Regions from separate parts of the Desulforhopalus glucosivorans genome, predicted to be linked through region 3. Evidence: riboswitches for the same ligand, from Rfam matches in the RefSeq annotation. Region 3 holds a riboswitch; each other region holds the start of a gene.
The links. Region 3 has a riboswitch for cobalamin ahead of cobI (precorrin-2 C(20)-methyltransferase). Riboswitches for the same ligand answer to the same signal wherever they lie in the genome.
Positions count from the first base shown of each region.

Region 1: it holds a riboswitch for cobalamin, as region 3 does, so the genes downstream of both, ACX6CI_RS21600 (sodium:solute symporter family protein) here and cobI (precorrin-2 C(20)-methyltransferase) in region 3, are expected to answer to the same signal.
Region 2: it holds a riboswitch for cobalamin, as region 3 does, so the genes downstream of both, trpD (anthranilate phosphoribosyltransferase) here and cobI (precorrin-2 C(20)-methyltransferase) in region 3, are expected to answer to the same signal.

Region 1 is NZ_AP044854.1:5,039,173-5,050,244, forward strand. It holds gene ACX6CI_RS21580 (sensor domain-containing diguanylate cyclase) at 1-264, shown strand, start outside; gene ACX6CI_RS21585 (bacteriohemerythrin) at 283-684, shown strand; gene ACX6CI_RS21590 (hypothetical protein) at 705-1,292, opposite strand; gene ACX6CI_RS21595 (hypothetical protein) at 1,383-1,577, opposite strand; cobalamin riboswitch at 1,798-2,004, shown strand; gene ACX6CI_RS21600 (sodium:solute symporter family protein) at 2,129-4,021, shown strand; gene ACX6CI_RS21605 (transporter substrate-binding domain-containing protein) at 4,279-8,508, shown strand; gene ACX6CI_RS21610 (hypothetical protein) at 8,763-9,413, shown strand; gene ACX6CI_RS21615 (HD-GYP domain-containing protein) at 9,469-10,668, opposite strand.
Region 2 is NZ_AP044854.1:723,012-734,083, forward strand. It holds gene ACX6CI_RS03140 (hypothetical protein) at 1-201, shown strand, start outside; gene ACX6CI_RS03145 (BtrH N-terminal domain-containing protein) at 194-1,201, shown strand; gene ACX6CI_RS03150 (ABC transporter ATP-binding protein) at 1,198-1,980, shown strand; gene ACX6CI_RS03155 (ABC transporter permease) at 2,018-3,304, shown strand; gene ACX6CI_RS03160 (phosphopantetheine-binding protein) at 3,371-3,607, shown strand; gene ACX6CI_RS03165 (methyl-accepting chemotaxis protein) at 4,265-6,427, shown strand; gene ACX6CI_RS03170 (transporter substrate-binding domain-containing diguanylate cyclase) at 6,568-8,799, opposite strand; cobalamin riboswitch at 8,958-9,177, shown strand; gene trpD (anthranilate phosphoribosyltransferase) at 9,381-10,481, shown strand; gene ACX6CI_RS03180 (hypothetical protein) at 10,474-10,695, shown strand; gene cobT (nicotinate-nucleotide--dimethylbenzimidazole phosphoribosyltransferase) at 10,701-11,072, shown strand, end outside.
Region 3 is NZ_AP044854.1:2,335,012-2,346,083, reverse strand. It holds gene ACX6CI_RS10075 (cobyrinate a,c-diamide synthase) at 1-1,209, opposite strand, end outside; gene ACX6CI_RS10070 (ABC transporter substrate-binding protein) at 1,209-2,183, opposite strand; gene ACX6CI_RS10065 (ABC transporter ATP-binding protein) at 2,183-2,980, opposite strand; gene ACX6CI_RS10060 (FecCD family ABC transporter permease) at 2,973-4,013, opposite strand; gene ACX6CI_RS10055 (hypothetical protein) at 4,029-4,997, opposite strand; gene cobI (precorrin-2 C(20)-methyltransferase) at 5,270-5,992, opposite strand; cobalamin riboswitch at 6,192-6,377, opposite strand; gene ACX6CI_RS10045 (LbetaH domain-containing protein) at 6,523-7,323, opposite strand; gene lon (endopeptidase La) at 7,613-10,024, shown strand; gene mltG (endolytic transglycosylase MltG) at 10,037-11,072, shown strand, end outside.

The sequences.
Region 1 (11,072 bases), 2.7 Mb from region 3:
CTGTATGGCAGGTGGGGAGGCGAGGAGTTTTTGGCTATTATACGAAATGTGAACAACACAGAGCTTGAAATTGTAGCCGACAGAGTACGTGCAATGGTGGAGAATTCCTATGTTATGCTTAATGGTAAAAAGCTCTCTGTTACAATTTCAATAGGTGCAACCTCAATACGACCAAAAGATGATGTCAAAAAAATACTGAAAAGGGCTGATACATTATTGTATAAAAGTAAGGCAAACGGCAGAAACCGGGTTACTATCCTATAGTTGGAATGGAGGCTGAGAATGGCAGTGATAAAGTGGCGTGATTCCTATAGTACAGGGATTGAGGTAGTGGATGATGAACATAAGAAACTGGTTGATCTCATTGAAGCCATGTACACAAGTATTCGAGATAAGGAACCAAAAGAGACGGTGGAAAGGGTGCTCACAGAGATAGTGGAGTACACGCAAACCCATTTCAACAATGAAGAAGCATTGATGGAGGAGAAGGAGTATCCGGACTTGGAGACCCATAAGGCTGAGCATCAAAACCTTATTGAGGAGGTCGGTGAATATAAAGACAGGTTACTCAATGATTTTCCAGATGGCAGGCAGGAGCTGTATCGCTTTTTAAGAGAGTGGCTCATTAACCATATAATGGAGTCCGATAAGGCCTTTGGTGCCTATGTCAGTGAACAAGTGTAGGTAAGATTAATGGTGTAGGATTAATCCAGTAAATAATCAAGGGCCTGGTCATCGGGCAGGCCTTCCTGACTTGATTGGAGGAGATTGTTTTCGTCTCCAAAAAACCAGAGTCGCTGGGAACTTGTCTCTCCAGGTATTGAAGAAGTGTGGTCTTTGTAGCTTGGATTGAGCCCTTGTTGTTTTGCGAGTGTCATAATCCTTGATTTAGCGATTTTTGCAGATCGTAGCTCATCTGTGAGTAGAGGTTTGGGGGAAAGGTGTTCTTGTACCATTGCCAGCAAAAAGAAATTTTTCTGAACGGCGACGACCTTTTCATTCATACTAAAAAAGAATTCCATAACGTCTTCTTTGAGTATGTCTTCTTTTACTGCCTCGTTAAAGTGAGTGTCCTTGTAAACACGCATCCACTCCTGAGCGCAACGGCTGCACTTTTCAAATTCCCGCTTCATCATCTCTTTGGATTCTTGCGGCATTTGAGAACTGACACCTTCAGCATATTCGGCCAGCTCATTCTTCATGGCATTGAGCTCTGCCATGTCTTTTTCAACGATATCGGCTGCCATCTTCTTAAGGTAATCGTATATTTCTGTTGTCGCTTCGTTGTTCATTTTGGCTTCCTGATATTTGAGTTGCTTAGTTTTCTTGGCAAAAGTAGATGTCTGTGTTGAAATATATTAAGGAATGCAAAAGCGAGGGCTTTAATCTTCCTCCTGAAATGAGATTTCCATATCTATCATTTCCTTAGCCCTTTCCATTGCCCTTTGTGCCTTTTCTCCACCCATCTTAACATGTTGAGATTTACCACTCGGATCTGTGATATCAAAACTAAATTTGGCGCACAAATTGTTACTGGCTGTAATTGAAATAGTCCAACCTTTATACCTTTCTGTCATTTTTGAGTCCATAATGGTGAGCCTCATAAATCTGTTGATTGTCTCGAACGGGTATTTACCTCATCCTGTCATGCACTAAAAGCAGTGTGATAGATGTTGGAAGGTATTCTACCCTAACAGGTAGAACTTGACAGTATTCTGCTTATACAATACATGATAGGAATGTCGAATTAAATAGTATATTCGGCACACAATTCAGGTAATGTTTGTTGGTGATCCTTTTGTAGGATCCATGCCTGTTGCGCCATAGGGTGCAACAGGGTGCAGGGAACCCGGTGTGACTCCGGGACGGACCCGCCGCTGTATGTGAGGACGAACCCCGTAAAATGTCACTGTACTGTCTGATTTCTCTTCGAAACAGTATGGGAAGGCACGGGAAGTAGGGTGAATCATAAGTCAGAATATCTGCCAGACAAGCAATCAATTTCTCGGAGACATGGTATCCCCCCGGGCTGACACGTGTTGGTTCGGTTTAATCTGGACCACGCATCGATGTGCAATGTGGAAACAGCCGACAATCTGGTTGGAGCTGACATTGCAAAGGAGGGTGTATGGACGGGTATCTGATCTTTGTTTTACTTCTCGCTGGCTATATCATGCTGCTTATTGGTACCGGCTACTATTTCAACAAACGGCAGACTTCAATTCGGGAGTTTATGTTGGCGGGGAGAAGGGCCGGTGCTTTTTCGGTGGGGTTTTCAGCCGCTGCATCCTGGCTGACAGCAGGTGCACTTCTTGCGGTTATCGGTTTCTTTATGTTGCTTGGTATGGGCTCTGTGTGGGGTTTTGTGGCTCCCAATATCCTTGCTCTGCTTCTCCTTGCATTGTTTGTCGGTAAAATTCGCTCCATCCCGGCCATGACCCAGCCGGAATTGCTGGAGATCCGCTACGGATCCTTTCTGCGAACGCCGGTTGCCCTTATTATTATTGTTGTCATGATTCTCTTTGCCGTGGCAGATATTAAAGGTTTCGCTCTTGTTCTGGAGGTTTTTTATGGAATCAGTAGTCTTCATGCGGCTCTGATTGTTGGACTTTCAGTGGCGGTCTATGTTTCCTTAGGTGGTTTGTCGGCAGTACTTGCAACCGATGTTATTCAGTTTCTTTGTCTCTCCTCTTTTGTCCTAATTATGGCAGTACTTGTAATCTCGGGAGCGGGAGATGTCTCCGGGATGGATCTGGGCCAGATGGCTGCATCCCTTGATAGTGGCTGGTGGAATCCCTTATCCATTGGATTGCCCATGGTGTTAATCTTCTGTTGTGCAATTATTCCTGGCTGGGTTACAGAGCAGGACCCATGGCAAAAGGTCTGGGCGGCTCGTGACACAGGATCAGCAAGAGCTGGGCTTGTTCTTGGATCTATTCTGGTTGCAGTTGTTTTTGCAGGATGTGCACTTATCGCTCTTGGGCTGCAGTTTATCTATCCGGATATTGCAGCCATGGGCTTTCCCATGGGAATGGCAAAAGCGGAACCGGCACTTCTAAACTTCATAATGGATGGAGGATACTCTCATTTGATTGTAGCTCTATTTGCCATAGCACTAGCTACCGCCGCCATGTCATGTGCAGACACATTTGCAGCATCAGGTGCAACCTGTGTGGCACGGGACATTTATCAGCGGCGAATTAACCCTGCGGCATCGATGCAGCAGATGCTGGCTGTTAACAGGTTCAGCGTTCTTTTCATTATTGCTTGTGCTACCATCGGCTCTTTTTTTATACACTCCATAATCGATGCAATTCATATCGCGACCTTCATCGCAAGTGCCTCATACTTCTTTGTGTTGATGGGTGGTATTTTTTGGCAAAGGGGAACCGGAGCAGGAGCCACTGCTTCTATGTTTACAGGTTTTATTTTGCAATGTACCTTTGTTGTAGTCGACCTTATCAAGGCCCAAGCAGGGGGGCCTCCATACCTTGAATCATTGCATCCACTTTTGATGGGACATGGCGTGATAGTCGCAATGACAGCGAGTGGACTCGTCTATGTTGTTGTCTCTCTTGTCACAAAGCCGTCTGAGATATTCAGGTTAGCACCCTTTTTCAAAGGGAAAGCCAAAGAGCTCGCCCATATAAATGGCAGTAAAGCCGCTTCCGAACAAATGCCTGCTTCTGTAGATGTAGCCGAGATTATTAAAGGAAGTCAGGTCTATATATATATGGATGTCGATCTGCCCGAGGGTCTGACGTGGCTGGAGTTTGTGGAGCTTATGCGTACAAGCCATCCTCATTGGATCTCACTTTCAGGGCTTGATTCGATTCGTCGTTGTACAAGGCCAGAAATACTCTCCTGTGTTTCTGTTATTCCAGGGCAACAAGGAACAAGTGCCTGTCTTGAAATTGAAGGAACCCAGTCAGGTCTTGGAGAGTTGCGCGATGAGGTGACACGAGCCTATCTGGAGATTGTCGATACCTTGCCTGCAGTCGACCATCGAGCAACCGTCTGATATTTTTACCTTCATACGCTGTAATTGTGCCGGAATGTTTTCATGGAGCAGACCGGCACACATGTATTGATGTAATTCTGATTGGTAATATATGCTTATATTTGTTAGGTAAAGGTAGGGTGTACGTTTATGAATGAGCTAGTTTTCCTATGGGAATAATTCTTGACTCAATTCATTTTACCTACAGTTTCACCTGTTTCATCTCACTAATTCTTATTCTTGTTTTCATGAGATATTTAGGTTAGGCACGATCATACATGATATACCTACAGAGATTCTTATACCTGTCTGTCTTTCTCCCCCTTCTACTACTTCTTTCCGGTCAATTATCCTATGGAGAAACTGACCATCTTCTTACGGTTAAGGTTGGTGTCTACGAAAATCCTCCCAAGGTATATACCAATGCAAATGGAGATGTTGCAGGGATCTTTCCTGATATCCTGGAGGTGATCGCCGGTGAAGAGGGCTGGCATCTTGAATATGTTCACGGAACCTGGGAAGAAGGACTGAAAAGACTGTCTCTTGGCGAAATAGATGTGATGGTTGATATCGCTTTTTCGAAGAAAAGAGCGAAAAAGATGTTGTTTACGAAAGAAAATATCTTTCTCAACTGGGGCTGTATCTATACAAGAGAAGGGCTGGTTGTTGAGTCACTTATTGAGCTTAAAGGTAAAACAGTCGCAACAGTTAAGGGTGATATCCATAGCGTGGGAGAGAGTGGTATTCTACAGCTCAATGAGAGATTCGACCTTGGTTTGAAGTTTGTCTTTGTCGATAGTTACGCCGAAGCGTTAGCGCAAGTAGAAACAGGAGAGGCTGATGCTGGGGTAGTTAACAGGCTATTTGGTATTATTTCTGAAGACCTCTATGCGGTCCAAAAGTCTTCTGTGGTCTTTAACTCAGTACGGCTTAAATACGCATTCTCCCCCCAGGCTGCTGAGCGAAACCTGCCAGAAGCAGTGGACGATCATGTCCACCGCTTGAAACAAAACCCTGAGTCAGTATTTCATGAAATTATTAACTCATATCTTGCAGGCATTGAATATGATCTGGACGCTTATCAAGACATGAAGCCTCTGGATTTAACAAACGAAGAGCTGGAGTGGCTGAAAACAGGGCACAGCATCCGTGTTGGGGTTGATCCAGCATTTGCTCCTTACAGTTATAGGGATACAAGTGGGGCCTACCAGGGTCTTGTCATTGATATTCTCCAGCTTGTGACCCAGCACCTTGGTTTAAATATTGAGATTGCACAGGGGCTGTCGTGGCGTAAGATCATGGAAGGGGCGAGAAAAAACGAACTAGATCTCATACTGACAGCAGCTAAGCTCGATAGTCGGCTCGATTTTATGAACTTTTCTGATGTCTACCTTCCAACTCCCCTGGTCATTATGACGAGAGAAAATAACTTCACTATTGAAGGGCCGGAAGATATAGAAGGAAAACGGGTTGCACTGGTCAATGGTTACGCTGTGACTGAGCGGTTACTGAATAAATATCCAGGGCTCTCTCCGGTAATGGTGGAGAATCCACTGGCTGGACTTGCAGCCGTTTCTGCCGGCGAAGCTGACTGCTATGTCGGTGTTCTTGGTGTAGTTGATTATCTGCTGCGAAAAGGGGGTATTTCTAATCTGAAGGTCGCAGGCCGCTTTGACATGCTCTGTACAGGTCAGAGCGTTGCTGTGAGAAAGGATTGGCCCATTCTTTTGACAATATTAGATAAGGCCTTTAAGGCAATATCTGAAAAGAAAAAAAGTGAGATACATGATAAATGGATTTTTTCACTATCTCTTTTAGACGGCCCAGCTGCACTGCAGGAAGAAAATGCACTGACAAAAGAGGAAACAGAGTGGGTTTTGGAACATCGAGATATTACTCTGGGGGCTGATCCGGAATTTGCACCCTTTGAGTTTTTTGATCAAAGTGGTCGTTATCAGGGCATTGCTGCAGAGTATGTGCAGATCTTAAACAGACGCCTGGGGCTTAATATGGAGGTTGTTCCCGAGCTGAGCTGGAAGCAGGTCAATGAAAGGGCAAAACAAGGCGAGATTGATGTACTCCCCATAGTTGGTAAGACGAGGGAACGTCAGGAATATCTTAATTATACCAAACCGTATATGAGTTATCACCGGGTGGTAATCACTCGTTCTGATATGCCGTTTATCTCATCTGTTGAGGACATTAAAGATTTGAACATAGCTGTGCAGGAGCACTCTTCCCACCAGGGTTTTCTCAAAGAGATGACCTCACTTAATGCAACAGAATACCCGACTCTTTTAGAAGGTTTAAAGGCGGTTTCCGAAGGTAAAGAAGATGCCTATGTGGGAAATCTTACATCCGCCATGTACTGGATTCGTAAAGTGGGGCTGACCAACCTCAAGGTTGCAGGACCTGTGTCTTATAGTCAGGAACATCTCTATTTTTCCGTGCGAAAGGATTGGCCGGAGCTCGTGGGTATAATCGAAAAGGGGCTGGCCTCTATAAGCAGTTCAAAGGAGAAGGAAATTCGGGAGCGCTGGGTGGAGGTGGAGTATGAACCTGGTGTGGACCCCCATGTTGTTTTTGAGTATTTCCTGGAGGCTGCCTTTGTCATCCTCTTTATAATTATGCTTATTCTTGCATCCAACAAACGTTTGAAAAAAGAGATTCTTCGAAGGGAACGGGTTGAAAAGGATTTGACCTATAAGCTCCTCAGTGAACAACTGCTCTCTCGTATTGCTTCACGGGTTATCCATTTAAAAGAAGCAGAAATTTCAGCCGTTCTTGAGAATACACTAAGAGATATTGCTGAATTGATGAGAGCCGATTCGGCCTATCTGTTGAACGTTGCAGAAGATGGAAAAGAGGCAACTATCACATCAAGCCAGATGGTTAAAAGTGCTACTGAGGGTGATAGAATGTTTTCTTCTGTGGTTCCCATAGAGTCAAATCACTGGGTTGAATCGATAGATTCTGGAAAGGCAGTAATCTACGGAAATAGCATGTTGGGCGCAGCTCTTGATAGGTCGATGGGGACCAGCTCTCACCCCTTATGGGAAAGTCCGGTTGGAATGATCCTGCCTATCTTGAGAGGAGATTCTCTGTTTGCTCTTCTCTGGTTTACTTCTGCGGACGAGGAAGTCGACTGGCAAATAGACGATGCAATATTTCTTGAGACCATAGGGAATATAATCAGTAACAGCTTAGGCAAGGTTGATATCGATAGAGAGTTGCAAAAACACCAACAGCATCTGGAAGAGAAGATTGCAGAGCGGACAGATGAACTGGCAAAAGCCAATCTGAAGCTTATACAGGAAATTGCAGACAAGATTGAGGCAGAAGAGGAAAAAGATGAACTGCAGGGCCAGTTACTCCATACTCAAAAAATGGAATCCATAGGAACTTTGGCTGGTGGAATTGCACATGAATTTAACAATATTCTCACTGTTATCCTCGGGAATACTGAAGTTACGCGAGGCTTGTGTCCACCGGGTTCAGTGGCTCGCAATAATCTCGATCGTATTTTGTCAGCAGGAGGCCGGGCTAAAAACCTTGTTTCACAGATCCTTACATTTAGTCGTGAATCGAAGACTCGTCCTCAATTGATTGATCCAGTAGAAGCAGTTTTTGAATCGTTACAAATGCTGCGACCTACCTTGCCGTCAACAATTGAGATTCAGGAACAATATAAGGCAGAGGAAAAACAGATCTTCATCGACCCGGGTGAGGTGCACCAGATACTGATCAATTTATGTACAAATGCTTCCCATGCCATGGAGGAGAAGGGTGGGGTCTTGACAGTGGTGGTGGATGAACAGTTTATTACAGTTGAAGGCCTGAAACATAGCCCAGATATAGCGCCGGGCCGCTATGTGGAAGTCAGGGTCAGTGATTCCGGTTGCGGGATTGATCAGATCATTATGAGAAAGATATTCGACCCGTTTTTTACCACTAAAAAAGTAGGCAAAGGAACGGGGCTTGGACTTTCGATAGTGCATGGTATCGTCAAGAAAGCAGGGGGCTTTATTACGGTTAAAAGTAAAGAAGGGGAAGGGACGACTTTCCAAATGTTTTTTCCCTCCCTTCCTGCAAGAAGAGAAGAGCAGCAGGGCACAGTAGAGCATTCTTTGCAGGGGAATGAACGAATTCTACTCGTCGACGATGAGGAGGAAGTGGTTGCAACTACCAGCAAATTGATCAAGACCATGGGGTATCAGGTTACGGTGGCAGTTAATGGGCAGGCGGCACTTGAACAATTTGTAGAGCAACCTGAAGCCTTCGATCTTGTTATCACTGACCAGACTATGCCGAAACTTACTGGTGTTGAACTTACCAAAAAACTACGAGAAATTCGACCTGATCTGCCTGTGATTTTGTGTACAGGCTACAGCTCGCTCATTGATCAGGAGAAGGCTGAATCCATGGGTGTGAGCGGTTTTATTTTAAAACCGTTTAGCAGAAGAGAGATAGGCCAGATGATCCGAAAGCTCTGTGACTATTCTCGTTGATTTTTTAAGTAATAGAGCTTCATGTGGAGCCATTGGGACTGAGGTTTTTCTCCTTGGATTATAATTTATTGCTTTTTCGCTTAATCTTCACGTTTTCAATTTTTACAAACTCAAGTATGCTTGCCAAACCTTTTTTCTGTGCTGTTATAGGTGAATTGCAAGATTACTTCCACGTAAGGAAATAACTGTCGTTGCATCCTGCCCAGTCATCATGATACTTTATGAATTCATCTCTAACTAATGGATAGCGGTACATGGCGAAAAAAGCCAATCATAAAAAAGTCGACGCATTATCACTGTTTCCAGATCTTTTCAGCCAGATAATCCAGAAACGGCGACCTAAAGACGATTCGTATGGGAATGAGCAGCTGAAATCGACAGCAAGTGGCTCTTACACTTTGGTGCGTCCTCCCCTGCCTCCGGATATTAGTTGGCTCAAAAATGGGATTGTTGACAGTTCAAATGATGAATCTGTAAATATTCCATCAGCGCTCATTCTCATGCCAGATGGCAGGCTAAGAGACACAGCTGTCTCCGTTATTAAAACGTATGGCTACTTAACGGAAATCGTAGATACAACTCTTGAGGCAATACATCGATTATCTTTTTCTGAATATGGGATAGTGGTTGTGCACAATGGTTTTGAAGACAGGATTTCATTTTCGGATTCAGTTGTTCATAACTATCTCTGTAGTCTTCCGATGTCTCGCAGGCGCCTGGTTTACTACATTGTAGTCGGTCCAGATTTACACACCTATTACAGACTCAATGCATTGGCTCTGAGTGCAAATCTTGTGGTTAATGACCGAGATGTTGGGAATCTAAGAAAAATTCTGAAAAAAGGTTTCTGTGAATATGAGGAGTTATTTGGCCCTATGATTGAACTGATGCAGGATAATGTGTAAATTTTTCTTTTGCTACCAACATAAGACCTATTCTGGTGTCGCCCCAGCACTTTTCTCAGATTTTGAGTAATGCTTTAGATGTCTTTGCAAACGCTTGCTTTTTTGAGGGTTCCCAGTTCTCCGGCATATCGTATGAAAACACATCCATATTGAGCTGTGAGAGGTCTACGTCTCGTAATTTGATGAGAGTTTTTTTGTTGTTGTCATAAAATAGACGCACGATGGGTTGTAGAATATGGTGGGTAGAGTCAATTACAACTCCAGTTATACCATTTTCAAGCCTGACGTAGGCACCTATTGGGTAAACTCCAATGAATTTAATAAATTTCAAGGTCATTTTCTTGTCAAAATGGCCGTTTCGCATGTCGTATATTTTTGTTAGACCTGTCACCTTGTCAATAGCTTTTTTGTAGCATCTTTCAGCGGTTATGGCGTCATAAACGTCACAGATTGAAGCGAGTTTAGAGCTCGTTGTGATAGATTCCTTTCTCAACCCGTATGGGTATCCCGACCCGTCGCACCTTTCATGATGGTGAAGAGCGATATCAAATGCTTCATCAGGTAGTTCTTTAGTCTTTGATAAAATATCCGCCGAGTGTTCGGTATGGGTCTTTATTATATTAAACTCATTGTCGTTTAATCTTCCTGGTTTGTTGAGAATGGTCAATGGGATCTGTGTTTTACCGATATCGTGCAAAAGAGCGCCGACGGCCATCTTAATTGAAGAATCGTAATCGATGCGCGATGCGTTGCAAAAAGCCAGGAGCATCGAACTGACACTGATGGAGTGCATGAGGGTGTATTCATCTTTATTACGAATTCGAGTCAACAGGTGCAGAGCGTCTTTGTTCCTCTTCACAGATTCGTGCATCTTTTCGATTACATTATAGGCACTGTTAATATCAATGATCTTGGCCTTATGTATCGATGCCATAGATTGTTGAATAACATCGGCAGCTTGCTGCCTGATTTTTTGAGCAATTTTGATCTCTTCTTTCAGTGGAACAAGGGGAGCTGCGATATTGGTGATTTCATCAGGACCTATGACTTCTTCCTTTGGTGGTTTCTTAGGTGAAAGACCCCGGGAGGTGTCAATGTAAACTTCTTTGATGTCCCAGGATTTGAGGATCTCGATAACCTTTTCACTTTTGATGTGAGTCTGATTGATAAAAAAGGACTGTGAATTATGGGAACAGTTGAAGTCGTGGACGAAGACACCGACTCTTAGTAAACTGATGGGGACTTTGCAAATCATAGTAATGAACTAAAACCTGGTCAGAGAATAGGGGCTTGTTTTTACAGTTTCCATAGTATAGTCCGTTATTTCAAGTTAAAGTCAACAGGATTATCTCTATACTTCAAAATAAGTGGTAGTTAGGGGTGATGTGCATGTTCGTCAGTGTGGTTGTAGCTTCCTTTATACTTCTGCCCCTCTTTACAGTAAAAAAGGTTGAAATTGCTTGAGTAATACCCTTTAAGACGCCGCTTAGAACCTGTTTTTCTTCCTTCTTTCGTGGAACATCTAAAATATTAGCTTGCTAAAACAATGTATTTAGGAAAAAACTGGACATCTTCTCCCCACCTCTGATACCTTATCAATAGATAATTACGTCACAATATTTCCTTTATTATTTGAAGGTTAAGTAGGCGTCATTAAGA
Region 2 (11,072 bases), 1.6 Mb from region 3:
GGCCTTCTTGCCAGTTATACCAAACAGTCACGTTGGTTGGTCCGCCTTCATTTGATCCCTTTTTGTTTTAGCAGGTTAGGCTCAACCACTCTACGAAAGTATGCCGAAGTATTCAATGTCTCAGTGGACGATCTGATCAAGGGTGCGCTCAAGCCACCAGTTTATAATCAAAGCGAGTATCAGGAGAGTTCATTTGACTGATTTTTCACATCAGCAGTCAGCCCATTGTGAGAGTGGTGTTGCCTCTAATCTGCTCACCCATAAGGGTATTGGTCTTTCAGAAGCAATGGCTTTTGGTATTGGTGGAGGCCTTTTCTTTGGTTATCTTCCCTTTATCAGGATTAATGGTCTGCCACTTGTTACCTACCGTTCTGCTGCCGGGCATATTTTAAAGACAATCGGAAAAATTCCGGGTGTCACGATGTACCAGAAAAAGTTCAGGGACAAGGGCCAGGCGATGGCTGAACTGGATGAAGCCCTTGAACAATCGATTCCTGTTGGTCTGCAGACTGGAGTCTATTGGCTGCCCTATTTCCCAAAGGCGTTGCGCTTTCACTTTAATGCCCATAACCTCGTCGTATATGGAAAAGATGGGGATGATTATCTTATAAGTGATCCTGTATTTCCTGGTACCGTTCGCTGTCCTGCTGAAGATTTAGTTCGAGCAAGATTTGCCTCTGGAGCACTGGCTCCTAAAGGAAAAATGTATTATCTGACCCGGGTTCCTGAGCAGATTGATCATAGGTCGCAGATCATTGAAGGAATTGGGTCCGTTTGCAAGAGTATGTTGGGTAGTCCTTTTCCTTTAATTGGTATTAAGGGCATACGGTTTATGGCCGGTCGACTCGAAAAATGGCCGGATCGACTGGGAAAAGAACGTGCAGATCTGCACCTTGGTCACGTTGTTCGCATGCAGGAAGAGATTGGCACAGGTGGTGGCGGCTTTCGTTTTATGTACGCTGCGTTTCTTCAGGAAAGCGCCGAAATATTGCAGGACTCTTCTTTGGTCGAGTACGCAGCAGTGCTTACTGCAGCCGGCGATAGCTGGCGGAAATTTGCTGTTATGGCCGCCCGCATTTGTAAAAAACGTGTCCAGGATGGTGATAATTATACGGCCTTAGCTGAACAGGTTCGTGAGTGTTCAGTATTGGAAGAAAAATTTTTCCTCCAGCTGCAACAGTGGCAAAAACGACAAGTATGAATGACAGTAATCCCTCTCTACATCTGCAAGACAAAGGTGATGCACTTGTGGCCATCTCCCTTGTGAAGCGCTATAAAAATAGTGTGAGCCCGGCCTTGGATGATTTTAGTCTTCGGGTTGGAAAGGGTGAATTTTTTGGCCTGCTCGGAGCAAATGGAGCGGGAAAAACCACAGCTGTTTCAGTTTTTAGCGGTTTTCTGTCACCAGACAGTGGCACTGTTTCCCTTATGGGGCTGGATTGTAGCAAGAGTTTGCATGCAATTCGGAAAATACTTGGTTTGGTTCCTCAGGATATTGCCCTGTATGATCAATTGACCGCCCGGGAAAACCTCCTTTTCTTTGGACGGTTATACGGCCTGGCCGGGAATACGTTACGGAATAGGGTGGATGAATGTCTTGAATTTGCGCAACTGACTGAGCAGGCAACACGCAAGGTATTGACGTTTTCCGGAGGAATGAAACGCCGCCTCAACCTCGCAACAGGTCTTATACATCTTCCCAGGATCCTTTTTCTCGATGAACCGACTGTTGGGATTGATACACAATCCAGGCACCTCATTCATAAACAGCTAAAGGAACTGAACCTGAAGGGAACGACAATTCTCTTTACGACACACTATATGGAAGATGCTCAGGAACTCTGTAGTCGCATAGGCATTATCGATGCTGGTAAAATTATCGAGCAGGGTACACCAGAGGCCCTCCTTGAAAAAAGCGGATGTCGTAATTTGGAAGAACTTTTTTTACGCCTGACAGGAAAGCAGCTTCGCGATACCTAATGAGTTTTTTCGAATTATTATGATGTAAAGAATTAATATGTTTAAGATAATAACAGCAGCAGGCAAAGAACTTACATTACTTAAGCGTGATCGAGCAGGCCTGCTTGTGCTTTTTCTCATGCCAGCTCTCCTGGTTGTTGTGATTACTCTTGTCCAGGAAAATGTTATGGAGCTCACCGGGCAAAAGAATACCCAACTTCTGCTTCTTGACCTGGACGGAGGGACCATTGGCCAATCACTCAGCCAAAGGCTCGAAAAAGAATATATTGAGATAGTTGCCTGGGATAGTCAATTAAAACAACCAGCTGATGTAGAGACCGCAATCGCGGGTGGGAAGTATCAGGTTGGTCTTGTCATCCCCAAAGGCTCCTCTGTTAACATGGATAAGACTACTCTCCAGCTTTTTCAAAAGAGTAGTCAGGAATTAAAAGAGGAGTCAACGGCTCGTCTTTCTATCGATGTCTTTTTTGATCCGGGGATTATGCCGGGCCTCCGTTCCGGGCTCAGTGCTCAGTTGCAGATGGCTCTGGAAGCTATTGGTATGGAGTCTAAGATCGGTATCTTAGAAAAGGAACTGAGTATAATCATGGACCAACTGGGTATTCCACAAGATTCGTTATCGGCCCCAGGGATCTCGGAGATAATCGTTCAACCTCTGTTTAAACTGGATGCCAATCGTGAAGGTCTTGCTGATACAGATGTACCTGCATATAATCCGGTCCAGCAAAATGTTCCTGCATGGGCACTTTTTGGCATGTTTTTTACAGCTATTCCTCTCGCTGGGGTGATATTGCAGGAACGAAAGTCCGGTATCTGGGTTCGTCTGGCTTCTCTGCCGATTTCACCTCTTGTTTTATTCTTAGGTAAGGTGGTGGCCTTTGCCTGTGTCTGCTTGTGTCAATTCCTGCTTGTTGCTCTTATCGGTACATTTTTGTTTCCGCATATTGGGCTACCAGCCTTCAGTATTGCACTGAACCCTGGTGCTGTGTTTCTTATCGTTCTGCTGGTAAGTCTTGCATCCTGTGGCTTTGGTGTTTTGCTCGGCATGGTATGTAGCACGTATGAGCAGGCCTCCACCCTTGGATATACGGCTGTTGTTACTGCCGCGGCCCTTGGAGGAGTGATGGTTCCGGTTTATGCAATGCCACAGGTAATGCAACAAGTGGCAGTAGTATCGCCTCTTAATTGGGGACTTACCGCCTTTCTTGATATTCTGGTGCGGGGGGCCTCTATTACTGCTATTTGGGGTGATCTTGGCAGGCTAATTCTGTTTTTCCTACTGACAACTTTTCTTGCCTGGATATTAGTCCGAGCTCGAAGATAGTTGCACAGTAATTACAATCAAGCTGAACATATACTATTTTTTATGGAACCTATAGAACGAGAGCTGTTGGAATTAATTTGTAAAACATGCAACTTAGATGATGTGGAGATGGATGCATTTGTGAGCACCGAACCACTCTTGGGGCCGACGTCGACTCTGGGGCTGGATTCTCTGGATGCCCTTGAAATTGCGGTTACAGTACAGCAGGAATATGGTGTACGAATGGATTCTGAAAACACAAGCAGGGAAGTTTTACAGTCCCTTAAAACCCTTTCTGACTATATTGTAGAGAAAAACCAGTAGGTTGTGGCCCCAGGTTTGTTAATTCCCGGATTTTTCATTGATCCATTAAAAAATCCGGGCGAGATGTTCCCGGCCGCTTTGTTCTTGATGTAATGTACTTGATATCCACCTCGTTTTTGAGTGTATGATAAACTGTCATTATATTTGAGGTCACATATTCACGGTATCTTCATTCGAAGCCCCTCCCTGTACCGCTGTGATAACGCCACTTTTCCCTCTTTCGGTTTGAGAGATGGAGCGGGTGCTGAATGTTTTCGGATTCCAAGCCAGTTCATTGTTGCTTCAGATCTGTTTAAAATTCTATTTAAATAATCACTTAAGTTGAATAATTAAAAAGATACTCCTACCTTGTCGCACAGTTTATTGCATTACCCGCCTGTGTTTGGTTCCTATTAATTGTCCTTATCCATTTAATAGCATGTTTTATATAGGGTTAATTACTTTTTAAAATAAAAAAATGTTAGGAAGAAGGCTCTTTTTATGGGATAGGTATTGTGTGGTGATTCGAATTGTAAAGTCAAATTAATTTCTAACAAAACACCTCATTTGGCCATATGTTCAAAAAAAAACCATAATTATTTTTATCCCCTCAAGTTATGTGATAGCATTTCTCAGAGTCCTAATTTCATAACAGGTTTTTCTATTAAGGAGATAGAGATGTCGTCACTGTTTCAAAAAATATTGCCGAAAAAGGTCAAAACGAAGCTACTTCTGATTCTTGGTGTTTTAATTACAGTCATGATAGCTGTTCCGGTTTTTTTCTCGTATAAGAAATCGGTTGATAATGCAGTGAATGGATTTAAAGAAGAAGTAACAGTTATTCTGGGTCAGGTGCGCCATGAAGTGACTGAAGGTAAAGCAGAGCAATTGCAACTTATCGCAAGAACAGTGTCAGAAATGCCGAGTGTTCAGGACAATTTACAGTTTCAATCCAGGGAAGATCTACTCAGTATTACAGCTCCGTTGTTTACAGGGTTAAAAGAGATCATTGATCTCAATGTATTTCATTTTCATCTACCACCGGCAACGTCCTTTCTTAGACTACAGAAACCTGCAAAATTTGGTGATGATCTCTCCTCCTTTAGAAAAACAGTCCTTGCAGTGAATACTAATATTATGCCAGCAGTGGGGCTTGAAGTTGGCAATGCAGGATTGTCTGTTCGAGCTGTTGTTCCTGTAAAATATCTGGGTGAAAAGCATGCAGGATCTGTTGAATTTGGCGCCCCGCTTAACGATAAGTTTTTTAACGGCATAAAGGCATCCCTGGGTTTTGATTTATCACTGATTATTCCCGATGAACAGGGGTTTAAGTATCAGGCAAAAACCCATGATCTTAAGCTCAAGAAAGAGAATTATCCCCTTTTTAAAGATGTTATGGGAGCCGATGAGATAGTAACGGTACGAAGTGTTATTGATGGAAGGGAATTCATGACAGCCTATGTCTCTCTTCAAGATTATTCCGGTGAAAGTGTAGGTCTCATAGCTATTCCAAAAGATATTGAGGGTATTTTATCTGCAGCCAGAAAAACGGCTTTTAACTCTATAATTGCCGGTTTAGTCGCGCTCATCCTTATCCAGACATTTGTCTATTTTCTCTTTGTTAAACTCATCGACAAACCCATCAAGGAATTTACCACAATTTTGGAGCAGGCAAGTACTGGAGACTTATCTCAGGAAGTTGATCTGAGCAACATTTCCGAGGTTAACTGTTCTGAAATGTTGGGTTGTGGGAAAAAAGATTGTTCGATGTATGGGAAAAAAGGTCTCTGTTGGGAAGAAGCCGGCTCTGCTGCAACCAATATTCAATGTCCAAAAATCTTATCCGGGGAGTTTAAATCCTGCTCTGAGTGTAAGGCCGTATTCCGAACGGCTGTAACGGATGAGTTCTCTGAATTAAGTGCATATATGCACTCATTTATCGGCAACGTCCGAACCCTGGTCAAGGATATTAACACGAACAGTGTTAACCTCAATTCTTCTTCTGAAAGTTTGACACGAATATCTGCAAAAATTGATACAGGATCAACCGAGTCAGCATTAAGGGCAGAGGGGGTCGCAGCTGCGTCAGAGGAGATGAGTTCGAATATGACATCAGTTGCAGCTGCCACAGAAGAGGCGACGGCCAATGTCAATGTGATGACCACGGCAACAGAGGAGATCAGTGCCACTGTTGGTGAAATTCAGCAGGCGACTATGAATGCCAAGGGCATTACTGGAGATGCAGTCATGCAGGCATCAGATATAACCGAGAAAGTTGATGCTCTTGGAAGTGCCGCACAGGATATTGGTAAGGTAACAGAGACAATTACAGATATTTCCGGTCAGACAAATCTTCTTGCCCTCAATGCCACCATTGAGGCTGCAAGAGCAGGGGAGGCAGGAAAGGGGTTTGCTGTTGTGGCCAATGAAATTAAAGACCTGGCCAAGCAGACTGCAGAGGCGACCGGTGAAATTAAACAACGAATCGAGAGTATTCAGTCATCCACTGATGTCACGGTCACAGGAATTAAGAAGATTTCTTCAATCATTACGGAAATTGACTCCATTGTCTCTACCATTGCTGTTTCTCTCGATGAGCAGAGTGAAACAATGACAGAACTTACAACTAATATTGTCCAGGCAGGAGAGGGGATAGGTGAGGTCTCAGAGAATGTTGCCCAGAGTTCTTCTGTTTCTCAACAGATTTCTGAAGATATTTCTGAAGTTCACCAGGCCGTGAGTATTATTTCTTCTGATACTGGCGAAGTGCAAAAAAATGCGGAGGAGTTGCGCGCCCTTTCCCAGAGCTTAAAAGTCTTGATTGAAAAGTTTAATCTATAAAAGGCGACGATTCTTTATGGAATAATGCCCCTTGCTTGTCCAGCAAGGGGCGCAGTGTCATGTAGCAACGAAGAGAAGAGGGCAGCGAAGTAAACTCTTTGCATTTAGTGTTGATAGTATTCTTTCGACTCCCAGGAGTTTTATTTCGCTGATTCGACCCTGTTTCTGCCATTGTTTTTTGCCCTGTAAAGGGCCTCATCTGCCCGTTGAATAAAACTGCTTTTGCTCTCTCCAGGGAAATAGCATGCAACCCCAAAACTGGCTGTTCGTTTTCCCACATCTTTAAATGATATTTTAGAAAATGCCTGCCTTAAATTTTCTGCCTCTGCCAGCGCTCCCTGGATATCAGTTTCCGGGCATATAATAAGAAACTCTTCTCCACCCCAACGACTGACGACATCTGAGTCTCTCGTTTTTTCAGTAAGTATTGTTGCAAATGCTTGTAGTACAGTATCACCGATCTGATGTCCCCAGGTGTCATTAACCTCTTTAAAGAAATCAAGATCACCTATTATGAGTGACAAATTACCCTTGTATCTGGTTGCTCTGCGGATTTCTTCCTCTAGTTTGATATCGGAGTATCGTCGGTTGTATAGCCCGGTCAGTACATCTGTAATTGAGATCCTTTGTAACTCCTTGCTCTGTTCTTGTAGTTTCTTGTTTGCTTCAGCAATCTTCTTATTAAGGTGAAAGAGTTGTCTGTTCCAGAGGAGAATAAGTAGAACAATGATTGAAAATATAGAGAAAAACTTCCAAAGGGCAGTGTAGTCAAATTTTGTGTCAAAGCGGATAGACATCCATTTTTGATACACGGAGTCAATATCGTCTTGGGGGATTGAACGGATAAGTTTACTCATTATTGAGTTGAGGTAGGGCCTGTCTTTTTGGCTCCGTATTCGTATTGTGCCCTCAGAACCAGAATATCCAGCAATCTTCAGGTTGGTAAGGCCCAGGTGACGGATATAATGAGCTGCAACAGGCAGTGCGAGGAGTGCTCCGTCACTGGTTTTGTTTGAAACGTGTAACAGACATTCCTGGGCATTGTCGTAAGGTAACACTGAAATATGCGGGTAGAGCGATGAGATATTGTTCTCATTGAGATCATATTGTACTACTGCAAGTTTTTTGCCAACAAAATGCTGGAGTCCCGCGATAAAACCTTCTTCCTCCCTGGTTATAATAGCTGTCTGAAACTTGAGTATTGGACTTGTAACATTGGTTTGTCTATCAAGTTGCTCGTTCATTGTAATCATGGGAATTATGTCACATTCCCCTTTCTTAAATTTTTCCTGGGATTCTTGCCAGGTGGTGGTGGGAACAAGATTAAATGATATGTTCAGCTTTTCTGAAAATAAATCAAACATATCAGTTGCCATGCCCGAAACCTGACTGTTTTTTATGTCGGCAAAAGGCATGGCTTCAGGGGTGATGCAATAGTTGATTGAATAATGTTCACTCAGAAAAATCTTTTCATCAGGAGTAAGCCCTACATCCGCTTTACCAACTGCTCTGCCATCCCGGCTGAACCATTTCAGTTTTAATGATTCCAGGGTTTGGGGCGGGATACTATTGTGCGCTTTTGCAAGGATTTGAAACAGAATGGGATTAGTTTTTAAAACCGCAAAGTGCATGGATGATGTTTTTTGCAGTTCAACATCTTCAATCCACTCGGATAGTTTTAAATCATAAAATCCAAATTTACTCATGAAGTATTGAGCTATTTCCTTTTGTTCGACTGTAGCATAGACCTTTCCCTGATCAACATATTCGAGGGCTTGCCTGGAGCTGGCAACTTCAACAATATGGATGCCTGGATAGTATTTCTTGAAAAATTCAATGGATGACCAGCCCCTAGGTAGCGCAATAATCTTTCCCTCAAGATCGTTTAGGTTATGAGTAAGTGGGCTGTCATTTCGCAATATCAGAACGTTTTTACTATGATAAAAAGGGGGAGAAAAATGTGAGGTCTTCTCTCTTTCAGGAGTAATTGATAAACAGTGTAGAAGATCAATTTCTCCCCTTTGGTATTTGTTCACCAGTTGGTCCCAGGTATAGCCGTTAATGTACTCAAATTGAATCCCTGAAGTTTCTGAGAGTAGATTCATTAAATCTATGCCGAAGCCATAGGGCTTGCCAGAAAGAGCAAAATCAAATGGAGGCCAGTCAAACTCGTTGGAAACTGTGATTGTAGGATGTTCCTTAATCCAGAGTTTCTCTTGCTCAGTGAGGGCTATTTGAGCAATCGATGGAAGGGGAGTGGCGATTGAGGTTGCGGTCTTGTCGGGCTCTGTCTCGGCAGCAAAGGTGGCAGGAAGACTCGTGAAAAATAGATGAAATAAGACTGTTGCAAGGATGAATTTATTTTTGAACATACATTCCTTGTATTATCTGTTTTGTTTTCTGATCTCTAGACATATTGTGTCTATTCTAGCACAGGGAATCCTTTATAATATAGTATTTTGTCAAATCAGTAGAAATAGTTACTTTAATACCATCACCCTATAAAGCCGTTGAATTTCTGGAATAAGATGGTATAAGAATTTTATCAGGTGCATACAACGTTAAAAGGAAAGACGGTGTGAGTCCGTCACAAGCCAGTCCTTGCTGTATACGGAGGCTGCTGTAACTGAAGAGCTGTTGGCTTCTTCATCCCGGGATTTTTGCCCGGGTCGTCACTGGAAAGTCCGGGAAGGCGGTTACAAGCAGGATAATCCGTAAGTCAGAAAGCCTGCCTGTTATGATAGCAATTTCACTGCTGTCATCAGAGTATACCCACTGGAGATACTCTGTGTCTGTGAATAATCGTTGTGCTGTTTTTTGTAGATTCAGCCCAGTGGATTATGCCGTCGCGGATACGGAGATCTACCTCATGAAGTTTCTTTTTCCCGTATCCTGATCTATTTGTTTTGAGTTTTGTCATGACGCAACGACAAAATACTATTGAGGTACTATTATGGATATGGAAAAAAATCAAAAACTTGGAGCTTGTATTGGACAGCTGATTCGAGGTGAGGATCTCTCGGAAAAGAGCGCCTATGATGCCTTTACCATGGTGCTTGGTAATGAAGTTACCGAGATGCAGCAGGGAGCTTTTTTAGCAGCACTTACTGCAAAAGGTGAAACTGCCCAGGAAGTTGCCGGCGGTTGGAAGGCTGTATATGAGCTGGATACTGAAAAGGTCGATTTTGGTGATTTGGCAGTTGTTGATAATTGCGGTACCGGCATGGATACCTTTAAGACCTTCAATATCAGCACTGCGGCCTCTCTTGTGGCTGCTGCAGGTGGTGTAAAAGTTGCCCGTCACGGGGCAAGAGCCATTACTTCATCCTGTGGAACTGTTGATATGGCAGAACTACTCGGAGTTGATGTTGAGTGCGGTGTGGATCTTGTTAAAAAAAGTGTGGTTGAGGCGGGTATAGGTCTTTTTAATGGCATGAGCCCCACTGTACATCCCATGGCTCTTGGTAGGATACTTTCCCAGATATGCTTTGGCTCCCCACTCAATATTGCAGCCTCTCTTGCCCATCCGGGTCTTCCAAAAGTAGCCGTGAGAGGTGTCTATTCACCATCTCTATTACAACCGGTAGCAGAGGTTATGCAGGCCATCGGTTACAGTGATGCCCTTGTTGTCTACGGTTCAATCAACGGCAGTGATAAGGGTATGGATGAGGGCTCAGTTTGCGGTGAAACCGTTGGGGTTCAGTTGAAAGATGGCATAATAGAGCCACTATCCTTTATGCCTGAAGATGTTGGCTTAGGTCTGCATAGTGCGGATTTAATCTCTTCAGAACGGAACCGGGATAGAGCTGCAAAGCATATGTTTGAACTTCTTGCAGGAAGAGGGACTGAAGCTAAAAACGATGCTGTTATCCTCAATAGCGGTCTGATCTTTTATGTTAAAAATGAAGTGGCAACTATACAGGACGGCGTAGAAAAAGCGCGGGAGTTACTCTTGTCTGGTCAGGCAATGAAGAGTCTTGAAGGGTGGGTCTCTGTGCAGAACCGTGACGCTGATAAGGGACGCGCAAAACTGGAGGCTCTTGGTAATGGCTGAGGTGTTAGCAACCGAACTGCTCATCGTTAAAGAGGGTGAGAAGTATATTCGTTTTTTGGAGACAGGTTTTGAGTACTGCTCCATGAATAAGGCTTCTGTTTTTCCTTTAGAGAGTATTGAGGAAGTAAAAGTACGCTGCAGCAAGATACGTCTGGAAACCCAAGGTTTACAGCTTATGAAGCTTGTTATTACTGAAGAACCTTTCTTAGCGTGAAAACAATGCAATTGATACTGGAAAAAACAGGCATTTTAACTGTTGAAGAATCTTCTTCTCTTCCTGCCGTTGGCGCTGGACAGGTACGATTAAAGGTGCTCTCCTGTGCCATATGCAGGACAGATGCGAAGATGTGGCAGCAGGGGCATAGGGATTTATTACTCCCCCGTGTCCTGGGCCATGAGATTGCTGGTATCGATGAACGTGATGGCAAAATATATACGGTTTGGCCGGGACAGTCCTGTGGGACGTGCAGCTATTGTTTGAGTGGCAGAGAAAATCTTTGTGAAGAAATGAAGATTATCGGTTTTCACTCCGATGGTGGTTTTGCAAGTCATGTTGTGGTTCCTGAAAAGAGTCTTATTCCTGTTCCGGAA
Region 3 (11,072 bases):
CGGGATAGAACTGTCCATTTCTTCAATGTTAGAATAATGGAATTCGTGGCCACGCAATGTTGTGTTTTTTGGTCCAAAGCAGGAGGGGGCTTGCGTTATGACCTCCCTGTACCCAAGACTTGCTCTTTTGCTCTGCATGGCAGATAGAACCGGAAATGCACCAACCAGTGAATGCTGGTTTCCATCGTGATCGACTATACCCTTTGTGAGATACATAAAGCCGCCACATTCTGCGTAAACAGCCCCATCATTTTCAATCCAGGTCCTTACGTTTTCAAGCATGGAACTGTTTTCACTCAGCTCCATTGCATAGAGCTCAGGATAACCACCACCAAGATAAATACCATTAATATTTTCAGGTAGTTTCTTGTCAGTCAGAGGGCTGAAGAAGACCAACTCGGCCCCATGTTCTTTGAAGATGTCAAAGTTGTCTTCATAGTAAAAACAGAATGCCTTGTCCCGGGCGACTGCAATTCTACAGGGTTCTTTGGGTTCAACTGCGGTCTTTGTTTTGTTCTGAATGGGGGCAAAGGTGGAACAGAGTTCCATGAGTCTGTCGAGGTCAATGTGGTGTTGTATTGTCTGGGCCAGAACTGCAATGTTTTTGTAAGATATTGGTGCTTCATCCCCTGTGAGCAGGCCAAGGTGTCTTGAGGGAATAGAAAATTCAAGGTTTCTAGGTAAATATCCGAGTATCTCGGCCTTACAGTTTTTTTTGATGGCATCGGTTACAAGTTGTAGATGCCTCTCACTTGCAACATTATTGAGTATTACGCCCTTGATGTCAGCGCCTTCTTTGTAGGTCTCAAAACCTTTAACGATGGCTGCAGCACTGTCTGCCATTGAACGCACATCTAAAACGAGGATATTGGCAATACCAAGGGTTCGTGAGAGTTCGCCACTAGACGATATTCCCCCGTCAAACATCCCCATGACGCCTTCAATAACCGCTATATCAGCATCTTGGATATTGGTAGAGAAACATTTTCTTGTATGCTCTTCCCCACTCATCCAGAGGTCAAGGTTTCTTGATTTTACACCTGTGACCAGTTCATGGAGGCCGGGATCAATAAAATCAGGACCACATTTAAACGGTTGAACCCGCAGCCCCATTTGCTTAAAGGCCGCCATGAGTCCTAGTGTAACAGTTGTTTTGCCGGAGCCACTGGATGTTCCTGAAATAACACAGGCAGGGATCTTGTTTGTCATTATTGTATCTCCGATACAGGATCAAGGGGCTCAAAAAACAGAGTATGAAGCCTGCTGATGCCTTCTAAGATTCGTAGCGTGGGTCTTGATACCAGCTGTTCTTCAACAAGGTAGATCTTATTTTCACGTACGGCACGTATGGCTTTAAATCCGGGTTCATTCGCAATTGTTTCAATGCTGACTGGGTTCATACGTCCGTGCTGGCTAATGAAGATATCAATTTCATTGCCTCGACTGAGTAACTTTTCCTTACCAAAGTAGGCAATGTTGGTATTTCTGACCCTGTCTGCATCACTCGCAATGTTGATACCACCCGCCGATTCAAGAATAAAGATACCAATGCTTGTTTCAGCAAAGGTTTTCATTTTCTTATGAATAGCTTCAAAATAGACCGTGGGCCGATCTTCCATGGGAATACCTGCAACAATCTGTCGATTTTTTTCAATCTCTTTTTCAAACTGCTCCACCATGGCGTGGGCTTCCTGCTCGTGACCACTTAAAATCCCAAGGTTTTTCCAGTACGTAAGCATCTCCTCTGTACTGGTTGGCTGGAGTGAAATAACCTCAATTCCAGCAGAGCGTAATTTTTTTACAAACTCAGGATATGATCGTTCCACCATGGGGCGGATAAGAACGAGATCAGGGTTTTGTCCGATAAATTTCTCAGGGTCCTCGCGGTAGGAAAACTTTGGCTTGTCCAGTATTTCTTTAGGGTAATCATCACTACGTGATATGCCGACCAGTTGATCCATCGCTCCCATGGAACAGAGATTTTCTGTATGGGCTGAGTAGAGGGATATAATTCTTGTGAACGGTTTGCTCACTATAATTTTTCTCCCGTGACTGTCATAAATTTCTCCAGCACAGGAATTATTTACAGCTGTAATAAATAGTGTCAGAGCACATACCAAAAAAATAGAAGATGATTTCGATCTACACCCCTTGGCACTATTAATGAAGAATGAACCAGTCATTATATCTCCTGTTGATAGTGAAAATTTACCTGTTGTGACTGGTTGTATTCATCCCATACGATGGTGCTCTCCACCCCGAAAACCTCTTCAATGATTTCTGTTGTGAGAGTGCTGGCGGTGGCACCAGTCCTGGCAATGGTGCCGTTGTTCATAATGAGCAACTCATCACAGTAGGCAGCTGCGAGGTTAAGATTATGCATGACAGCAATGACGGTTCTGTTCTGCTGTTCCACTAGTTTTTTTACGAGATTGAAGATCTGCAGGGTGTATTTAATATCAAGACTTGAAGTAGCCTCGTCAAAGAGCAGTAGGGGAGTGTCCTGAGCAAGAGCCCTTGCCACTACTGTTCGCTGTTTCTGACCTCCGGAAAGTGTGGAGGTGTATCTGTCACGCAGATCTGAAATACCAATTGCATCCATGGCCTGATCGACTTTTTCCCAGTCCGTATTTGAAGGAGATGCAAATCGTGGAATATGCGGATGTCTTCCCATCAACACAACTTCTTCCACTGTAAAACCAAAGCCTGTGTCATATTCCTGGGGTACAAGGGCCAATTGCCGGGCAAGATCGCGTTTACTGTACCTGGTGAGTGGTGTATCAAAGAGGCGCACAGTACCTGATGATGGCTTTTTATTACCTGTCAGAAGATCTAAAAAGGTTGTTTTTCCACAGCCGTTTGGTCCAATTATGCCATAAAACTTACCTGCCTCCAGTTTAACAGTAATGTCTTTTATCGTAGCTGTTTTACCATAGGAAAAGTCGACGTTTTCAGAGGCAAGAACGATTGTATTACTCATAGGCCCGCCCCTTTTGTTTCTGTCTAAATATTATACAGAAAAATGGCCCGCCTATGAGTGCTGTCAAGACTCCAATTGGTACTTCCATTGGTAGGACGGCTCTTGTAATAGTATCGGCAATGAGAAGTAGAATAGCTCCAGCAAGGGCGGAGGCCGGGATGAGTTTTCGGTTATCCGGCCCCACAATGTATCGCATGAGGTGGGGAACTATTAGGCCTATGAAACCGATTATTCCGGTAAGAGCCACACATATTGCTGTTACAAAGGATGCACTGATAAGAAGAATCTTGCGAATTTTAGCCGTTTCAACCCCAAGGGAATCTGAAGACCTTTTACCAAGGGACATAATGTTAAGGTCTCTGCTAAAGTAGAGGGTGATACAGAGTCCAAAACTTACTGTTCCTAAAAGAAGTAGAACTCCACTCCAGGTGGATGAACCAAAGCTTCCCATCAGCCAGAAAATGATAATGGCAACCTGTTCATCGGCGAGGTACTTCATAAAACTTATTCCGGCGGACAGAATTGCACCGACAATGACCCCGGAGAGTATAAGAGTCTGGGCAGAGATAAGGCCATTGAAAGTGGAAAGGCGCATAACAACAAAGAGTGTTGCAATGGCACCTGCAAAGGCAAAAAGTGGTGTTGAAAACTGGCTCCAGAGAGTAAGGTTTGCCAGTAGTGCAAGAGAGGCCCCAAATGCGGCCCCACTACTGATACCAAGGGTATACGGGTCTGCAAGGGGATTCAGTAGGATTCCCTGATAGATAACTCCACTTAGAGCAAGGCCTGCTCCCACTAGAGCTGCTGTGAGTATGCGGGGCAAGCGTACGTCCATTACAACATAGGGAACAGAAGGTTCAACATTGATGCTCAATTCAGGCGCACTAAAAAGATGGGTTCCTATAACCCGTAGAATGTCCTGCCATTGGATCTGCATATAGCCCATGCTGGTTGAAATGATAACTGTGCAAAGGAGCAAGGCTATCAGGCAGCAACTCAATAGCAGGTTCTTTTTATAAGGGTTTGTGCGCATAGTTTTCCAAAAGGCCTATAATATTGCACTCAGACTAAAATAAATTACAGAAACAAATATAAGACAAAAGGCTCTTGTCAACTGACTTACTGCTACAAGTTGAACAGCAAGGCGTGGTGTATATATCCCGGTATAGTATGGGAGTTGGTGTCGTATTGCCCGTATTGGTGTGGAAAGAATATTACCGACCAGAAGCGCCATGACAACCTCGTTGTAGGTGAGGCTGTTTTCGGCCAGTAGTGCACTGGCTGCTGCAAGACCTGCCGAAAATTCGGTTGTAACGTGTAGCAAAACGATACCCACAGCCTTGGGATTTAACCAGCTTATCAGGATGCTGCTCTCTGCAAAATAGTGTTCTAGGGTCTCAAAGATGCCATACCAGTTAAGACAAAAGAAAACCAGATAGACAGGGATAAGAAACTTAAGAATCTTAACTATTCGTTTTTTTATCCTCTTTACACTTTTTGAAAAGGCTTCGGGGATGGTTGTTTTCTTTTTGCCTGCCGGTGGATCAGGGAGCGGTTCAGTATTTTTCGGCAGTAAAACGGCCCCTAAGGTAACTACCAGTATGGTCTGTAATATTGCTCCACTAAAGGTGAGGCCAACATATATGATGGCTCCGTATTTTATGAGTGGTGCAGTAAGAAAAAATACCGTTGGCAGATGGAGAAAAAAACGTGGAAGAGAGTTAAAAAGATTTGCAAGGACCAGCTCTTTTTGTGATATTTGTCCCTTGTCATATGCCTCAGCAAGAAGTGTGTTGGCTGAAACACCAGAGAAAAAGGCTACGGAAAAACTTGCACCTGTTAATGTGGAGAGGTGTCCGCGCCTGATAAGCGGCCGTGCCAGTGTGGCGAGCTTGTGGGTCCAATTGAGGCTTTCTATAAAGCTTGCAATGAATAACCCTAAAATGATGAAGCAGGTGATTCGGCCAATGGGAAGAATGACCTGTGGCCATAGCGCTGAAAGGAGTTCTTGTTCCATACTCTCAAAAGAAAAATTAAAAAACAATGAAGCCTTTTGTAAAAATGACAGCTTTTTTCAATAGCAAGGCATGTGTTTATTTCCCAGGCATGCACTTGATATCGGAGTCTACGCTTACCTGGAGTCTACGCTTACCTGGAGTCTACGCTTACCTCTAAGTACAAAAAATGAGCATAACATCGAGACTGGGCAAAAGTGAGTTTTGCAAGTGGCTCAGTATGATAACTCCCGGCTGTACTGCTACAGTCTGGAGAATAGTATAGAAGAGTTAATTACTTCCGTACAACCATTGTGGAAAAATAGTGGAGCTCCTTACCGACAGTTTCTCTAACGTCTGTCCACACCCTTTGATCTTCAAGGCTGCATCGCTCAACCAGCACTGCCTTATCGATCAGGTCCAGTTCTTCAAGCAGTGGCACAAGTTTATCCATCACCTTGAAAACCTTCATGAAAACAGCACTGTCACTATTTGTTAAGATTTCTTTTATCTTTTCGTCTTCAAAAGTCGCGGGAATCACAACAAGGCGCTCATCTCCGAGACAGAGAGGCATCCCAGAAGCCGCAGATGTTGCTCCAATGGCTGATACTCCGGGAATAATCTCTAACTTGAACGGGGTACCATACTCCTGAAGTGTTTCACAGACATAAAATCCAGTGGAGTAGATTGCAGGATCTCCCAAGGTGGGAAAGACAACATCCTTTCCACTATCGAGAATCTCTATGATAGTTTTAGCAGCTTCATTCCATGCTGCTTTAACCTCAGCGTCCGGTTCAGCACATCTTTTCACCTGCTTCATGGGAAAATGATGACTGAGTATCTTTTTTTCGGCTGACTGTACAGTGCCCTCAACAATTTTAAGGGCCATACTGCCACCGTTTTCAAAGGCGGAGGGAACAAACCAGGTATCACATTTTTGAAGCACATTCACGGCTTTTAGAGTCATTAGCTGTGGGTCACCCGGGCCAACACCTACTACATAAAACGTTCCTTGCATTATCTGTCCACCTTCTCATAGAATTCAATATAGTGACGAATAACGTACTTCGGCTTATATTCTTCACCCAAAATCCAACATGTAAAAGATTGCTGAGCAACACCAGGTGGTGGAATAAAAAAATCCCCGGATCAAATTAATGATCCGGGGATTCCCTGTTTCCTCGTCTCGGGTGCGGCTATCCTTGTCCACGGGATTACCTACATCAGCGTTTCAAGCAGGTCTTCTGACTTCTGGATCATCCTTCATCCACACCTTCCCAGGAATATTCCCAGTGGTTCATTAAGGTGGATTCTGTCCCCAGTTACAGCGGCGGGCCCGTTTCCGATTTTCACGGAATTCCCTCATAGGCTAAAATAATAGCACCTAAAACGTAATAGAGACTTAACAAAGGTGAAACCAATAAGTCAATATAATTATCTAACTTATTCCCCCCACCCTTATGTTGCTGCCGGCACTTCAAGTGTTGTAATCATGTGTCGTGGGTGGCTTGATCTTGAACGAAAAACCTAATTTGCAACAGGTATATACTATCTGATAATAGCCCTTGCTTCATGGAGACCTGCCTTAGCCGTAATATTGGGTAAAAGTACTGCGTTTTTTCCCATAAGTGTTCCGGGACTAGTGACAGAGTTGCAGCCGGTTTGACAACCATCGGCTAATATTGCGCCTAATTTTTTTCTTTCTGTGTTGACCATCTCGTTGTCGAGCAGGATATGGATGTTGCCGCCAATAAATTTCAAGTTGGCAAACTTGGTTCCAGCGCCCAGATTGGCGTTTCCGCCCAGGATTGAATCGCCTACATAGGCAAAATGCCCAGCTTTTGCATTGTTGAGAAAAATGGAGTGTTTTACTTCAGTGGTGTGACCAAGAACGCAATGTTTTCCGGTCAGGCAGTAGCCACGTAAGTAAGCTCCTTGTCTCACCTCTGAGTAGTCACCGATAATGGCAGGAGATTTAACCATCGCACCGGTTTCAATGAGTACGCCCTTGCCTATGGCAATCTGCTGGCCGGTGATGACAGAACCCGCCATGATGACAGAAGCGCCCTCGAGGATCATTCCGCCACGTTTCACCTGCAAGCCTTTCTTGGTTGTATCCCCAAATTCGATTTCAAAATCATTAAAACAGAGCATCTTGCCCTCATGAATGATTACATGTTCTTTAAGGGGCATTCCTGTTGTAAAATATACTTGCTCATATTTGGGATAGTTGTAGCCATCCATATATGTTTTGAGATCGTTAAGTGGTTGCCAGACAGGACTTGTAGCATCAAAGAGGTCAGCGTTCGGAAAATCACTTAGATTAAAAAACGATTGTACTGAAATCATAAGGTTCCTCATAGATTGTAGAATAATAAGTATTGCAATAACGTAAGTTACTATGAAAGAATTAGACAGAGAGTTCAAGCGAAATTATTGATATGACGAGATGGTCGATATTGGTGGCTTGACTTAAGTTGCTTGCATGTTTAGTATTTCCGTGAATTTTACGGACAGTTACTGCGAGAGTGTCTATCTGTCTGGAACGATGATAAATATACGAAATTGTGTTGATTGATATATGTGCTATTCGCCTTCTATGAGGTGAATACTTTTTAGGGTTTTGATGGAGGATTGAGTGGAATTTAATGATTCTTTAAGTATAGGTATGGACGATTTTTCAAATAATGAAGAAATGGAAATACCTGAAGTTCTGCCCATGATGGCGGTACGGGATGTGGTCGTATTCAACTATATGATTATCCCTCTGTTTGTTGGCCGTCCAGGATCTGTGGAGGCTGTCAATGAGGCCCTTGAAAATAACAAGTTATTGATGCTTGTGACCCAGAAAGATGCTACCAAGGATAATCCCGCAGAGGAAGATCTGTATGATGTTGGTATGGTTTGCATGGTTATGAGGACTCTGAAACTGCCCGATGGACGTTTGAAGGTGCTGGTACAGGCCATGTCAAAGGCGCGCATTAAAAGCTTTGAACAGAAAGAGCCAAGCTATCAGGTCGCAGTTGAAGTCATTGAAGATGTTGAGGTAAAAGATGTGAGTGTGGAGGTTGAGGCCACCATGCGCACCGTTCGTGAGCAGACCGAGAAAATCATGTCTCTTAGAGGGATTCTCTCTGCTGATCTTATGATGATTATCAATAACATCGAAGAGCCTGGCCGTCTTGCTGATCTTGTGGGGTCAAATCTTAGATTGAAAATTTCTGAATCGCAAAAGATTCTTGAAGAGACTGATCCGGTTAAAAGGTTAAAGCTTGTTAGTGAACTTTTGACTAAAGAGCTTGAGGTTTCCACTGTTCAGGCGAAAATTCAGAATGACGCTAAAGAAGAGATGAGTAAGTCTCAGCGTGAATATTTCCTCCGCGAACAACTCCATGCTCTGCAAAAAGAGCTTGGTGATACCGATGAGCGCGGTCAGGAGATTGACGAGCTTGAGAAGAAAATCAAGAAGACCAAAATGCCCAAGAAGATTCGCAAGGAAGCGAATAAGCAGTTGAGCAGGATGGAAATGATGCATCCCGATTCTTCTGAGGCCACAATCATACGAACATATATTGATTGGATACTTGATGTTCCCTGGAAGAAAAGCTCCAAAGATCTTTTAGATCTTGTCCATGCAAAAGAGATTCTCGACGAGGATCACTATGGCCTGGATAAAATTAAAGAGCGTATCCTTGAGTATCTTGCAGTTCGTAAACTCAATGATTCCACTAAAGGACCGATCCTCTGTTTTGTAGGGCCTCCAGGTGTTGGTAAAACCTCCCTTGGTAAATCTGTGGCCCGTGCAATGGGAAGGCAGTTTTATAGAATCTCTTTAGGTGGTATGCGTGATGAAGCTGAGATTCGCGGGCACAGACGTACCTATATTGGTGCTATGCCTGGACGTATTGTCCAAGGGTTAAAAACCGTTGGTACAAATAATCCGATCTTCATGATGGATGAGATTGATAAGGTTGGCTCAGATTACCGTGGCGATCCTTCTTCTGCACTTCTTGAGGTGCTGGATCCTGAGCAGAATTCAGAGTTTTCTGATCACTACATGAATATGCCTATCGATCTGTCTAAGGTGATGTTCATTACCACCGCCAATATGAGTGACACCATTCCTGGGCCGCTTTTGGACAGGATGGAGGTGATTAGACTTTCCGGATATACGCTTGAAGAAAAGATTGTAATCGCAAAACGTTATCTCTTACCACGACAGATTAGAGAGAATGGTCTCAAACCCCGTCACATTAAACTCAATGATGATACGCTTAAAAATATCATCACCCATTATACCCTTGAGGCTGGTCTTAGAAACCTTGAGCGTGAAATAGGTAAGGTGTGTAGAAAGATTGCCAGAAAAGTGGCCGAAGGCGGTAAAGGACCGTACTCTGTCTCCATGCGTAATCTTCATCTCTATCTTGGGCCTCCTAAGATTTTACCAGAGTCCGAAATGGAAATGCTTGAGCAGCCAGGGCTTGTTACCGGCCTTGCCTGGACAGAGGTTGGGGGAGAGATTCTCCAGATCGAAGTAAACGTAATGCCTGGAAAAGGAAAGCTCACACTCACGGGGCAACTTGGTAGCGTGATGAAAGAGTCTGCCCAGGCGGCACTCACGTATTGCAGGAGTCGGAGTGAAGATCTCCAGATAGATGATGAGTTTTTTGATAAGGTGGATTTTCATATTCATGTGCCTGCAGGAGCCATCCCTAAAGATGGACCTTCAGCTGGTATAACCATGGCCACCGCACTCTATTCGGCAATTACAGAAAAGACCATTGCAAGCAATACTGCAATGACTGGAGAGGTTACGCTTCGAGGTCGGGTCCTGCCAATTGGTGGGCTTAAAGAGAAGGCCCTGGCTGCGCTTCGTGCTGGTATTAACAGGGTTATCATTCCTTGGCAGAACCAGAAGGACCTTATGGAAATCCCTCAGGATATCCGGGATAAAATGGAGTTTTTCCCTGTCAAGGATATGGATGAGGTTGTACAATTTGCTTTTCCTGTAAAGGATGCGGTACAGCCCAAAGCAAAAAAGAAAGCATAATAACGTTTTAAAGTGACAGATTTCAATGTATGTAATTTGTCCGGTGGCTCTATAATCAGGAGGATTGTTCTTGGAACAATTCTCCTGATTGTGTTTATCACTATTGCTCTTTTTGCGTATTACAAGAGCTATGTAAACGCTCCCGGACCCACTGGTCAATCTGACGGTAATAACAGCGGAAAAAGTATCGTTATAACTATTCCTAAAGGTAGTTCAGTAAAAAGTATTGCAGCCATCCTGGGTAAAGAAAGTATTATCAAAAATGATATTCGTTTTCTGATTTTAGCTAAGCTTTCTGGATACTCCACTCGCCTGCAAGCAGGAGAATTCCTTCTTCCTTTTGGCAGTAAACCGCTTGAAATTCTTGAACTTCTTTCTTCTGCCAGAGCAGTTTCTTATTCTATCACAATCCCTGAAGGCTTGACCGCAGTTGAAATTGCGGCCCTTTTTGCCAAAGATGGTTGGTGTAAGGAAGACGAGTTTTTGCAACTTGTTGGTGATAGTGAGCGGATAGAAGAGTTTGGCCTTACAAAGGGACCATCTCTTGAAGGTTTTCTCTATCCTGATACCTATCAATTTACAAAAGAGGTGTCAGGGGCTGATATGGTTATTGATATCCTCCTTGATCGGTTCAAAAAAGTATGGGTTGAGGAGGTTGCTGAAATTCAGCCTGTTCCAGACGTTGATAAGACGGTCACCCTTGCCTCTATTGTTGAAAAAGAGACAGCTGCACCATTTGAACGCCCCCTTATAGCAGGTGTGTTCCACAACAGGCTAAAGCGTGGTATGCGGCTGCAGTCTGATCCCACTGTCGTCTATGGAGTAGCTGACTATGATGGTGTCATTACAAAGAAACATTTACGAACCCCGACCCCCTATAATACCTATACCATTCCTGCTTTACCCGTTGGCCCTATTTGCAATCCAGGCAGAGAAGCGATTACTGCTGTATTACACCCCGAACCATCTTCTAATCTCTATTTTGTTTCTAAAAATGATGGCACACATCAATTTTCTACAAATCTTGCCGCCCATAATCGCGCAGTAC